Regions from separate parts of the Cytobacillus oceanisediminis genome, predicted to be linked through region 3. Evidence: riboswitches for the same ligand, from Rfam matches in the RefSeq annotation. Region 3 holds a riboswitch; each other region holds the start of a gene.
The links. Region 3 has a riboswitch for thiamine pyrophosphate ahead of IRB79_RS07880 (YkoF family thiamine/hydroxymethylpyrimidine-binding protein). Riboswitches for the same ligand answer to the same signal wherever they lie in the genome.

Region 1: another riboswitch for thiamine pyrophosphate. It lies ahead of thiW (energy coupling factor transporter S component ThiW); the one in region 3 lies ahead of IRB79_RS07880 (YkoF family thiamine/hydroxymethylpyrimidine-binding protein).
Region 2: another riboswitch for thiamine pyrophosphate. It lies ahead of thiT (energy-coupled thiamine transporter ThiT); the one in region 3 lies ahead of IRB79_RS07880 (YkoF family thiamine/hydroxymethylpyrimidine-binding protein).

The regions. Positions count from the first base shown of each region.
Region 1 covers NZ_CP065511.1:674,906-679,092, reverse strand. The annotation lists gene tenA (thiaminase II) at 146-835, opposite strand; TPP riboswitch at 895-996, opposite strand; gene thiW (energy coupling factor transporter S component ThiW) at 1,238-1,726, opposite strand; TPP riboswitch at 1,838-1,954, opposite strand; gene IRB79_RS03445 (DUF302 domain-containing protein) at 2,024-2,407, opposite strand; gene IRB79_RS03440 (alpha-hydroxy-acid oxidizing protein) at 2,517-3,626, opposite strand; gene IRB79_RS03435 (PaaI family thioesterase) at 3,815-4,186, shown strand.
Region 2 covers NZ_CP065511.1:2,746,336-2,750,522, reverse strand. The annotation lists gene IRB79_RS13930 (AAA family ATPase) at 1-1,372, opposite strand, end outside; TPP riboswitch at 1,638-1,740, shown strand; gene thiT (energy-coupled thiamine transporter ThiT) at 1,806-2,405, shown strand; gene IRB79_RS13920 (hypothetical protein) at 2,507-2,776, shown strand; gene IRB79_RS13915 (hypothetical protein) at 2,899-3,138, shown strand; gene qoxD (cytochrome aa3 quinol oxidase subunit IV) at 3,174-3,479, opposite strand; gene qoxC (cytochrome aa3 quinol oxidase subunit III) at 3,480-4,085, opposite strand; gene qoxB (cytochrome aa3 quinol oxidase subunit I) at 4,075-4,187, opposite strand, start outside.
Region 3 covers NZ_CP065511.1:1,508,665-1,512,851, reverse strand. The annotation lists gene IRB79_RS07890 (coproporphyrinogen III oxidase) at 1-738, opposite strand, end outside; gene IRB79_RS07885 (Cof-type HAD-IIB family hydrolase) at 991-1,857, opposite strand; TPP riboswitch at 2,086-2,188, shown strand; gene IRB79_RS07880 (YkoF family thiamine/hydroxymethylpyrimidine-binding protein) at 2,277-2,882, shown strand; gene IRB79_RS07875 (ECF transporter S component) at 2,884-3,480, shown strand; gene IRB79_RS07870 (ABC transporter ATP-binding protein) at 3,464-4,187, shown strand, end outside.

The DNA.
Region 1 (4,187 bases), 830 kb from region 3:
GTTTTTCTTATTAAATAAGAAAGTATAAAAACATCGCACGACCAAAAGCGACAGCTTTTGGGAGGATGTGGGTCATGCAGACGTTGCCACAGGACGTGGCGTTCTTAGTCTGCGTTCCTTTTTGAGCGAGGCGCTTGCGCTTTTCTTATCTTACTGCTGCCGGATTGCCCGCCGGCCACTCTTCGCAGGTATAAGCCATCTCCCAGAAGCCAAGCTCCAGCTGGCAGCTTTTTCGGAAAGCGTCCTTCATTCGCTGCCTTTCTTCCGGTGATGCCGCATCAGCAAGCTCATCCAAACGGTTTCTCATATTCATGGTCACAGCCTCGACCCTTAAATTTGCATAAAAAGAGATCCATGGATAAAACGGATGGTTCTCATCAGGCTCATATTGCTTCATGAGCTCAAGCCCAATCTCCCAATAAGTCCATGGACAAGGCAATAATGCAGAAAGGATTTCACCCATGCCGCCTGTGTGGGCATGATACATCATATGCTTAACATAATGATCAGCTGTTGGCGGGAGCGGATAACCCTGCAATGCTTCGTAATCCACGCCAATCTGCTGGCAAAAATTATGGTGGGGATGTACTTCGCTGTTCAATACAAATTCTATTTGCTGATTAAAATAAGCAATATCCTTACGCTCTGCTGACTTTGAAATGGCAATCCCATAAATATGCATGAACGCATTCAAATACTCAAAGTCCGCTTTAATGTAATGGGCCAGCGCCTCTTTCGGCACATCCCCTCTCCCGATACCCTGAACAAATGGATGTTCAAATATCAGCTGAAACAAATCTTCATTTTCCTTGCGCAGAATCTCTGAAAAAGTCATAAAAAATAGCCTCCTTATTAAATTCAGAAGCTGCCGGGGAAAAAGCATGAGGATATATAACGAGGTCCTCACCGCTTCCCTGCGCTGGCATTATCCAGATCAGGTTCCAAGGGACAAAGGAAAAGCTCCTTATCTCAGCCGTAGCGCCCCTAGCAGTTTTCTAACATTTTTTAATTTTTTTACCGATTGTCTAACTTGTCGTTTTTCACTCATAAATTTTGGATTTCGTCCATAACTCTTGAAAATCGCTCATAAATTTTTGGATTTCGCCCATAACTCTTGAAAATCGCTCATAAATTTTTGGATTTCGCCCATAACTCTTGAAAATCGCTCATAAAGTCAGATTGCTATGCTGCACTCCGCTTATCTGCTTACTCAACTAGCTTCGCCAGCCCAAAATCATCACATATTCTGAACCAAATTCTTCTCTTTAACCTTCGCCAAAACCATCCAGCCTATGGCCGCACCGGCAATGCTGCTGACCAGGAATGGCGGTACAAAGAAGAATGCGCCAGCTGCGCTCCCCATGAGAACCTTTGCGTATGGGACTGCAAACAATGCACCGATTATGCCGGTACCTACCACCTCACCAACAGCAGCCCATATTTTCCGGCCGAACTTCAAATAAAGCACACCTGCCAAAAACGCACCCATCATGCCGCCTGGAAACGCAAGCAGCGTCCCGAATCCAAGCAAATTACGAAGCAGGCCAATCATAAAAGCCACGGCTGCTGCAGGCAGGGGTCCAAGCGTCACCGCTGCCAATACATTTACCGCATGCTGGACCGGATAGGCCTTGGCTACACCTGCCGGAAACCAGATCAAATGGGATCCCAGTGTCCCAATTGCCACAAATAAAGCCATCGTAGTTAACAATCGGGTTCTGTTCATCTAAACCTCCTTTCTAAAGGGGCGCCTGATTGCTTATCAGGATGAGAAGTATGTATACAAAAAAGCCAGATTCCCATAAGGACCTGGCTTGGTTTAGTATATGAATCGACATATAGTCAAATCCTACTTCCCTCCGCTGGCATTAACCAGATCAGGTCCATAAGAGTCAGAAAGCTATAACGCGCTTTCCTCTCAGCCCGCACATTCGGGGCACCCCTAGTAGTTGAATAGATATTTAGTTTGATAAGCTATCTCAAGCATAACAAACTATTCCGGCACTGTCATCAATCTTTTTGCTTAAATACTTTTCTTGATGCAATCGATTAAGCGCTCTTCAATTTCTGCTGCGAAGCTTTGAACAGATTCGTTTTTGATTAGTTCAATCATGCTTGTCGGCTTGGGCATGCCAATTTTTGTTTTGCCTTCATCTTCATACACAACAATTTTACAAGGCAGGAAGTAGCCGGCCATTTTATTCTGTGTTAAAACGCGATGTGCTTCATTTGGATTACATACCTCTAAAACATGGAAGGCCTCGTTATATTCCAATCCTTTTTCCTGCAGCTTCTCCTGAACGTTAAACTGCCATAAAACTCCGAACTTTTCTTCCTTCAGACTTCCCTCAAGTGAGGATATTGCTTCTTCAATCGATTTTTCGGTTTCAACTGTGTAATCGAACATGACTGCATCTCCTTTAATGTCGGCATATTAATCATGTACCCCTATAGGTATATTAGTAAACACAGTCTGAACTGTCAACTGACCAGGCTTTTTTTAAAAAGATGAAAAACTATCGAATTAGCTGCAGACCTGCCAGCTCTTTTAGGCTCCCCACCCCTGCCAGAGACAGCGACACTTTCGTTTCTTCAATAAAGTTGGCAAGCACTTTTTCAACCCCAGCCTGCCCGCCAATGGCCAAACCGTACACATACGGCCGTCCTAGGCAAACTGCGTCGGCTCCTAATGCCAGAGCTTTGACAACATCTGAACCGCGGCGAATGCCACTGTCAAACAATACTGGAATTCGTCCTTTGACTTCCTTCACGATCGGTCCCAGCGCATCAATCGCCGCAATTACCCCATCAAGCTGCCTGCCGCCATGATTAGATACTATGATTCCGTCTATCCCTTTTTCAACGGCCTGCCTGGCATCTTCCGGATGGAGAATACCCTTTAATAGTATCGGCAGACTTGTTTTCTCTTTTAACCTTGCAATATGCTCCCAGCTCAATGTTGGATGATGGATATTATCAAGGATTCCCTGAACTACATCATCGTCATGGAGAGAGGCCATAAAGACAGAATCGCTCTCATAATTTGCTTTTCCATAGCCAAGCTTTAACGGGGAAAAATTGTTTCTTAGATCCGCTTCCCTCCATCCCATCATCACTGTATCAACTGTTAACACAATGGCTTCATATCCTGATTCCTGCGCTCGGCGCACCATACTGAACGCAGCATCTTCATAATTGGACCAATATAATTGGAACCATTTTGGGCTCGCGCCTGTTGCATTAGAGATTTCTTCAATGGAATAACTGGATACCGTGCTCTGGATAAAAGGTATTCCAAACGAAGCTGCTGCCCGTGCAGATGCAAGCTCTCCCTCACTGTGTTCAAGGCGCTGCATTCCAATAGGTGCCAGGAAAACTGGATAAGGATACGTTTTTCCAAATAAATTCACACTTATATCCGGCACTGAAACACCTCTCAGCATTCTCGGTACAATTGAGTATTTTGCAAAGGATTCAATATTCTTTTTCAGCGTTTCTTCTCCTCCGGCTCCTGATTGGACATAGCCAAATCCGCCAGCTCCCATCACTTTCTCTGCTTCTTCTTCCAGTTCCTTAAATGAAATAGGAAAGTTTTCTGCGAAACTAATATTCTCTACTTTTGCCATATTCAGCCCTGCCTTTTTTTGAATTTATTGAAAATAATAACACTTTTTTAGATTTTATGAAACCATGTAATAAAATCATAAATTCGCAATAATGCAGCCTTTCCTATACAAATTAGCCGCGATAGGCAGGGATTTCACAAAAAATCGGGAATAAACATTTTAACCTTAATGAAATTGGAGTGTACAAAATGCTAATTAAACAGCCTTTTGATGAATTTCTGAAATTCCATTACGAAAGAGTCAGTGAAAGCAATATGAAAGTCACTTTGCCAATCCAGCCGCTCTTTATTAACAGCGCGGGGCTGGTTCATGGAGGCATTATTTCCACTCTTGCGGATGTAGCGATGGGGAATATATTCGAGCCGGATGAAAACCAGATGCAATCCGTGGTGACGGCTGATTTAAAGGTCACTTTCCTAAAGGGGGCGACAGGTGAATTTCTTATCGCTAATGCTTACCTTGTGAAAAGAGGGCGCACCCTCAACCATACAGACTGCCTGATTTATAACGACCAGGATCAGCTGGTTGCCAAAGCATCGGGAATCTTCGCATCTATCTAGA
Region 2 (4,187 bases), 1.2 Mb from region 3:
TTGAAGTCGATAAGTGAAGTTCTTTTTGTATAGGAGCTACATACCCAAGTGCTTCGCCACGCGGAATGATGGTTGCTTTTCGGACGGATCCGGGTTTTGTTAAAGCAGCCACTAATGCATGGCCAGCTTCATGTATGGCAACGCGCTGCTTCGTGCCGTGATCCTGTAAAGCCCGGGTGGTTGTTCCCAGAATGGTCCGGTCAAGCGCATAATCCAAATCTTCCTTTGAGATAATTTCCTGGCCGTTACGGACAGCTCTGCGGCTTGCCGTTTCAAAAAGGGAATGAAGATCTGCTCCCGAGAATCCAGAAGTGCTTTCTGCTAAATCGCCAAGTGTTGTCATGACATCCTCAGCAAGCAATCTATTTTTTGTGTGAATATTGATAATCTCTCTTCGGCCCTTTGTATCAGGAAGAGGGACATTGAAGGAGAAGTCAATCCGTCCGGGACGGAGGAAGGCTTCATCGAGCATATCCTTCCGGTTTGTGGCGGCAATAAATAGGATTCCATCATTGGAATGTCCGCCGTCCAGCTGGACTAGAAGTTCAGTTAATGTTTTTTCGCTTTCTTCTCCGCCATGCTGCTTTCTTCGGCCTGCCAGTGCATCTACTTCGTCAATGAAGACGACGGCAGGAGCATGCTTTCTGGCATTTTGGAAAAGGTTTCTTACTCGGGATGCTCCCACACCAACGAACAATTCATTAAAACCGGAACCGCTGGTTGAGAAAAATGTTGCTCCAAGTTCTTTAGCGATTGCCTGAGCCAGCAATGTTTTCCCCGTTCCAGGAGGCCCGTATAATAGAATTCCCTTCGGCGGCTTAATGCCCATTTTCAGAGAGCGCTCAGGTTCTTTTAATATTGAAAGAGTCTGCATGATTTCCTCTTTCATTTCTTCCTGAATTCCTCCAACATCTTCAAGTGAAATGGAAGGAAGGGGCTTTGGTTTAGAAACACTTTGCTTCATTGTATTTGTAGCACCCATTCCGCCTTTTCCTGACTTAAACAGGTAAATGCCAATGGCTATGAACAAAAGGACTACACCGCCCAGAATCCAAGGGGTATAAGGTCCTGTGGTTGCGAACGTATATTGTATATTATAGGTTTCTACTAATTTATCAACCATCTCACTGTTGGGAGGCACATGGGAGATGTACTCGCCATCAGGGGCTGTGATCAGCAGTTTCCCATTTTTAAATTCCTGTACTGCAACAGTCTTTCCATCCTGGGAGGCAATAATTTTTTCCACAGAAGAAAACGGAACTGTCACATCCTTTTTTCCTGCTTGTACGGTCCAAATAACCGCCGCCAAAATCACCGTGATCACAAATGCAATAGAAACAATCGTCGAAGGCTTCTTAAGACGTGATTTCAACTATTTCCCTCCTCATTGAACATACCTACATTATAAGGAAATAATATTGTTAATAACAGGGTTTTACTCTTTTTAAACGTTGTAAATTATGGAAAAATAATATAGTTTATAAGAAAGTGTGCTACAACAGCTAACAGATGGCATCAATATGTGAAAAAAATGTGACAAGCAGGGGGAAAACCTGGCATATAAGTTAAAAAGTTTTTTCAAAGAATCCTTTTCACAATGTTTCATTTCATATATACTAAAATCGGATAATTCAATAACGTGCCACAAGGGGAGCATTTTGCTGAGAGTGAACAGTTCGCTGTTCTGACCCTTTGAACCTGTTAGATAATGCTAGCGCAGGAATGTGGAATAAAAGGCGGAAGGAGATTTTCTGCCTGCATGTTCTCCCTTGGGGTATCGTCAACGATTAAAGGGGGATTTTTTTATGAAAAAATTAAGCTTAACCGCGATGATTGAAGCTTCATTTTTTGCAGCATTTGCCATCATTCTGGATTTTCTGCCATCAATCAAGCTGTCACCGTCTATTTCCATTTCTGCCGCGATGATTCCGATCTTTATTTTGGCTTTCAGGTGGGGTTTTAAGGTAAGCTTCATCGCAGGCCTCTTATGGGGAATTTTGCAGATTGCCATGGGAGATGCTTGGATTGCTACTCCGCTTCAGGCATTTATTGAGTACTTTGTGGCATTTGCCTGTATTGGTTTTGCCGGTTTGTTTTTCCGCCCAATTCAATATCAGCTGCGCAGGGGAAACAAGAACAAGGCATTGGGCTGGATAGTTTTAGCTGTGTTTGCCGGAAGCCTTGCCCGGTATTTCTGGCATTTCATAGCAGGTGTATTTTTCTTCGGAAGCTATGCGCCAGAAGGGATGTCGCCTGTATTATTCTCCTTCATGGCAAATGGCGCAACAATGCTTGGTGCTGCAATTCTTTGTTCCATTTTAACAGCATTAATCATTTCTTCGGCACCTAGATTAATCATGAGAAAATCGGATGAAATTGTTCAATCGCAAAAACATGCTTCCTAATTAAGATCAGCCTCTTTGAATATATTTCAAAGAGGTTTTTTCATATTTTAGGAAATTGCTCCTGAAAAATGGGTATATTACTCAAAAAGGGGAGTGATTGTTTGTCAAACACATTGCAGGGTAACATCATTACAGGTGTCTTTGATGCAGAAACCAGTGCCTTTGAGATTCAAAAAGTTAAAAGCTTCACCACCCAGTCGATCCTCAACAAAAATCAATGTGAAAATTTGTATAACTATTTATCCCTCCATGAGGAGGATGAGGGAGGACAAATTATTACACTGTACGATCAAATGCCGTTAATGCTGACCAGGCAGGAAATATGCAGTTTAAAGAAAGATTTGGAGAACATTAAAAAACTATATCAGTAGAAAATTGCTTTGCATCTTGCAAGGCTTTTTTTCTTTTTCAATTTAAATTTGACAGATTTGTGACAAAAAGTTTGACAAATTTGTGAACATAGTTAGAATATTAAATAAAAGGGGATGAAAACATGACATTAAAACAGCAAAAGGTGCTTCACTTTTTTAGGAATATTACAGCAGCCGGTATACTTTTAGGATTAATTGTCTTTATTTCAAGCTTTTTTGTAAGCGGTCTCACAGGGCAATATGTTTTATCAATCGGCTTAAGCATTATGGTTTCTTCCATGCTGATATTTGGTTTTGGCTTTTTTATCAACGTAATGGAGGAAATGACACAGGGAAGCAAAGGAATCAGACAATACAAATAAAACCGGCCTCCAAATAGGAGACCGGTTTTTTGATATTAATGAGCAGCGTGCCCAGAAGTCAGAACCCAAATAGAACCCACTACAATAACGATAACCATAAATACGGCATAAATCATATTTACTAAGTTCGTCTTGCCGTCTTCGCCTTCTCTTAAGTGCATGAACATGAACAGCTGCATGCCAGCCTGAATGACAGCCAGTGAGCCGATAATCCACATGATCACTTTAAAAGAGAGGTTCGTTTTTAGGGCAATACCTGCTGCTGCAAATGTCAGCACAAGGGAAACTACAAATCCAATGACATGGCTTATCGGGAAGCTTTTTGATTGATGATGTTCCATTTAAGCCACCAGTCCTTTCAGATACACGAATGTGAAAATAAAGATCCAGACTACATCAAGGAAGTGCCAATAAAGGCCGATAATAAACGTTTTTCTTGCAGTAGTTGGGGTAAGGCCTCTTTTTAAAAGCTGGATGATGACCATAGTTGCCCAGCCAATTCCCAATGTTACGTGAGCTCCGTGTGTTCCCAGCAAGACAAATAAGCTGGACAGGAACGCACTTGTCTGCATCGTTGCGCCTTCATGGGCATAATGGATAAACTCATTAATCTCCATGAATAGGAATCCTGCGCCAAGAGCAAGGGTAATCACCAGCCAGGTAATTAGCCCCTTCAGGTTATGGCGGCGCATTTCAAAAATGGCGATGCCCATTGTAAAGCTGCTTGTCAAAAGGAGGACTGTCTGAATCATGACATCCTTGATCACAAAAATATCTTTATGTGTAGGTCCCCCTGCATAGCGTTCATATAATACTCCATATACTCCGAACAGAGTGGCAAATAGAACGATTTCAGCGCCAAGGAAAACCCAGAAGCCAAGAATATTCATCCGGTCCTGCTCAGTTTGATATTCAAGGGGCAAGGAAGTATCCACTTTAGCTGACATGATCATGCACCTCTCCTTCTGTTTTTCTCCAGGCATTTTCAATTCTGTGAATTTCATCTTTTGTAACATGGAATCCTTCGTTGTAATCGAATGAACGGATGA
Region 3 (4,187 bases):
CATCTCTTCCGCCGTAATGCTTGTCGGAGTACCTCCTCCATAATAGACAGTAGTAATTTTTACATCATTTTCTTTCAGCCACTCGCCAATTTTGCGCATTTCGTAATGCAGGCCGCCAAGGAATGAGTTTACAGAACCCTGCCTGCCATTAATCGCATATGCAGGAAAAGTGCAATATGCGCATTTTGTCGGGCAGAATGGAATGCCAATATATATGCTGACTTCATTTTTTAAGTCATAAAGATCCGGTACGACAGCAAGCTGCCTGTCTACGATATTCTGCATAAGCTGGATTTTTTCATCTGTAATCAAATACTCTTCCTTCAGCTGCTGATGGGCTTCATGGAGAGGTGTCTGATGCTGGATGGCACGGTGAAGCAATTTTGTGGGACGTACCCCAGTCAGAATTCCCCACTTTTGAATAATGCCTGTCCAATCCTGCAAAACAGTCAGATATACATGGGATACTGCATTTTTTATTTGTTTGAAATTCTCTTTTTCTGACTCAGCCGGAACGAATTCCTTCTCAAAATTGGCTGAAAGGTTCTTGCCATCTTTATCAGTAAGCTCTGCAATGGCTTTAATGTGTTTTCCATGTTCAAGCTGAAAATTAATTGTCAGATCAGCTGCAGCATTCTCACCCAGCGTCACCGCACATTCTTCAAAAAAGAGGTTCCCGATCAGCCGGAGCGGCCGATGGAACCGTTCATCCTGTATACCTAAAATTGAAATATTCAAATCGATCACCTTTTTTAGAAAATATATTAAATCTGCCGATGTCTTTGTTTTCTTAAGGCAGCTGCAAAGTGTCTATTTTTCATGTTGACAAACTTCTTTTAGTGTACAGAAATGGGGAAACAAGGTCAATATAAGGGGAATGATTCCTAATGGATTGTTTATATTATTCATGGTTCTTTTTTCTTTCTCCTTTGGCAATTTCACAAAGCAAAAAAAGAGCCGATTACCTAATCGAACTCTCTTTCATTGATTTTATTTTAATAGATTCATTTTCTTCAGGAAATCGATTGGATGCTGCTTCCGGAAATGTTCTTTAACCATGTAGCTTACGCCGTTCTGGTCATTGGATCGGGTCAGCCAGTCGGCTGCTTTTTTTACTTCTGCAGGGGCATTGCCCATAGCCACACCGAGACCGGCGGCTTCAATCATTTCCAGGTCATCTGCCGAGTCGCCTATAACGACCATTTGGTTTCGGGAAATTCCGAGATGTTCACATAAATAAAGCAAACCATTTAGCTTTGAAACTCCGGAAGGAACGATATCCATTCGCAGATCACTCAACTTAATGACTTCTACATTTTCAAACATGCCCCTAATGGCTGCCTTAGCATCCTCAAGGTCTTCTTTATCTTCAAAATACACTTCGATTTTTGGCGGTGTGACCGGCTCATCTAAAATGGTGTCACTTAATGAATCCACAAATTGCTGCGAGTAAAAAATGGGATCCCCGGTTGTAAAAACCGTTTTAGCAAGCATATTGGTATTTAGCTTGGTTTTGTTGGCAAGGGAATATTTTTCGTGCACCAGCCTGATTTGACAGGTAAAGCCTTCAAGCAGGCGCACGATTTCAAACGTTTCATCTTCCTGTATCCTTTTTACATATATCGGCTTTTCCTGAGAAGCTGCAATATAAGCCCCCCTGTGTGTGACCAGCAAAGAATTGATTTTCAATGCTTTGGCCGCTTTTTTCGCAGATGGAAAACTTCTGGATGTGACAAGTGTTACATAAATTCCTTTTTGCTGCACATATTCAATCGCTTCTTTTGTTGATTTATGAAGTCTTCCATTTGATTGGAGCAGTGTTCCGTCAATATTTAAAGCAAGCATTCTGTATATCATCCAATTTGCCCCCTATTCTCGGTGTAAAATTGTCCTATTACACTTTTATGAAGGGAAGGATTGGAATAGAACATGACATGGACAATGTAAAAATATTTTCATAGCATATCTGCTTAGTGACGGCGTTTATCTGTTTTCATAGATCATTTGATTTAAAGAATTATAAATTATTCATTTACAATTTGTATGCTCCGTATTAAGATGGAGTCAATAAAAACTGCATATCTTATTTTGCACTAGGGGAGCTTTAATGGCTGAGAAGAACAATCCGTTCTGACTCTTATCACCCGATCTGGATAATACCAGCGTGGGGAAGTGCAGGTGAACGGCTATCATTTCTAGTGTATTGATATCATTCAACTGCATTTCCTTATGGGAATGCAGTTTTTTATTTTTATTTAAAATAGGAGGATGGCAAAATGCAGGAAAATTTCTTATGCGGAACAAGTGAGATTACAGGTTGCAGGTTTTCAATTTATCCAATGACTGACAGGTTTGTGGATGTTATTTTATCTGCTCTAAAAGAAGTGGATACAAGCAAGGTATGGATGGAAACAGATGATGTAAGCACTTGTGTGAGAGGCAGGTCCATTCATGTTTTTGATGTGGTCAAAGCTATTTATCTTGAAGCTGTTAAGCATGGTGACCATGTAGTATTTAATGGCACTTTTTCAAATGGATGCCCTGGGGATACTGCCGGCGATGCTTATCTTGCTGAAAATGAGGAACGGGCGAATGAAGAAAAATCAGCAGGAATCAACCAGGAAGTCGCTGTACAGTTCGCACTTTATCCGATGGGGATTCCTGCATATATGAACGTCATTATGGACCAAGTCGAGCTCGCAAAGGATCAGGGAACATTTACTGAAGGTGTCCATTATGCTTCAAGATTAGATGGAGATGCACACGCTGTTTTTAAAACGCTGGAAGATGCTTTCGAAAGCTGTAAAAAAAGCGATTCTACTCATATTGTCATGACGGTGAATATGTCTGCGAACAGTCCTTCCAAGAAGGGGGCTATGTAATATGCTCGAAAAATGGAAGCTTCGTGAGGTCATTGTCCTGTCTGTTCTCGCAGTTGTGTTTGCAGTTGTGTACCTGGTGTTCATGCAATTTGGCAACGTGCTATATGGGATGTTCGGCTTAATTGGCTATGATCTGATTTTTGGCATTTGGTTTATTGTTTCGATCATCGCAGCGTATATAATCAGAAAACCCGGTGCAGCCTTTTTATCGGAAACCATCGCTGCAGCCATTGAAGTCATGATTGGCAATGCAGTAGGCCCTCGCCTGATTCTTTCAGGTATGATTCAGGGGATTGGAGCAGAAGCTGTTTTTGCGGCCACAAAATGGAACAATTACCGTACATGGGTTTTAATTGCTGCCGGCATGGGCTCTTCTGTTACAAGCTTTATTTGGGGCTATTTCATTTCCGGCTATGCTGCCCTCTCACCGGGTTATGTAACTGCCATGTTTTTTGTGAGACTGATTAGCGGAGCTTTGCTTGCTGGATTGCTAGGGAAATGGCTGAGTGAGAGTCTTGCTAAAACTGGGGCATTAAACAGCTTTCCTATCGGAAAAGAGCTGAGAAGGGAAAAATCCAAAAATGGCATTACAGCATAACCAGCCTTTATTAATAACAGAACAGCTGTCCTTCCGGCATGAAGATGTGAAGAATCCTGTTTTTAAGAATGTGAATTTCTGCCTTTATCCTGGGGAAGCTGTTCTATTATTGGGCCCCAGCGGCTGCGGAAAAAGCACGCTTGCTTTCTGCTTAAATAAATTGTATCCGGAAGCCGTTGATGGCGAACTGGATGGCACCATTTCTTTCAAGGGAAAGATGCTGGAGGAATTCCGGCACGGTGAAATTAATCAGCACATCGGCATTGTGTTTCAGGATCCTGAAAGCCAGTTTTGCATGACAACAGTTGAAGAGGAGCTGGCATTCGGCCTTGAGAATATGAAAACACCTCCTGAAGAAATTGAGAGCAAGATTGATGAAGCACTCGAACTTGTTCATCTTCTGCCATTTAAAAACGCCTTAATCCACACCCTTTCGGGGGGACAAAAACAAAAACTTGCCCTTGCATGTGTATTGTCATTAAAACCGGATATCCTTATTTTGGATGAACCGACAGCAAATCTTGACCCGGCTTCAGGCTATGAACTTACCCGCATCATCAAACAGCTTAAAGAGGAGCAATCCTTTTCCCTTCTAATAATTGAGCACAAGCTGGATGATTGGGTTGATTTGACCGACCGCTGCGTGGTGCTAAACCGGGATGGCGAAATTATATTTAATGGAAGCACGGCAGACTGCTTTAATAAGT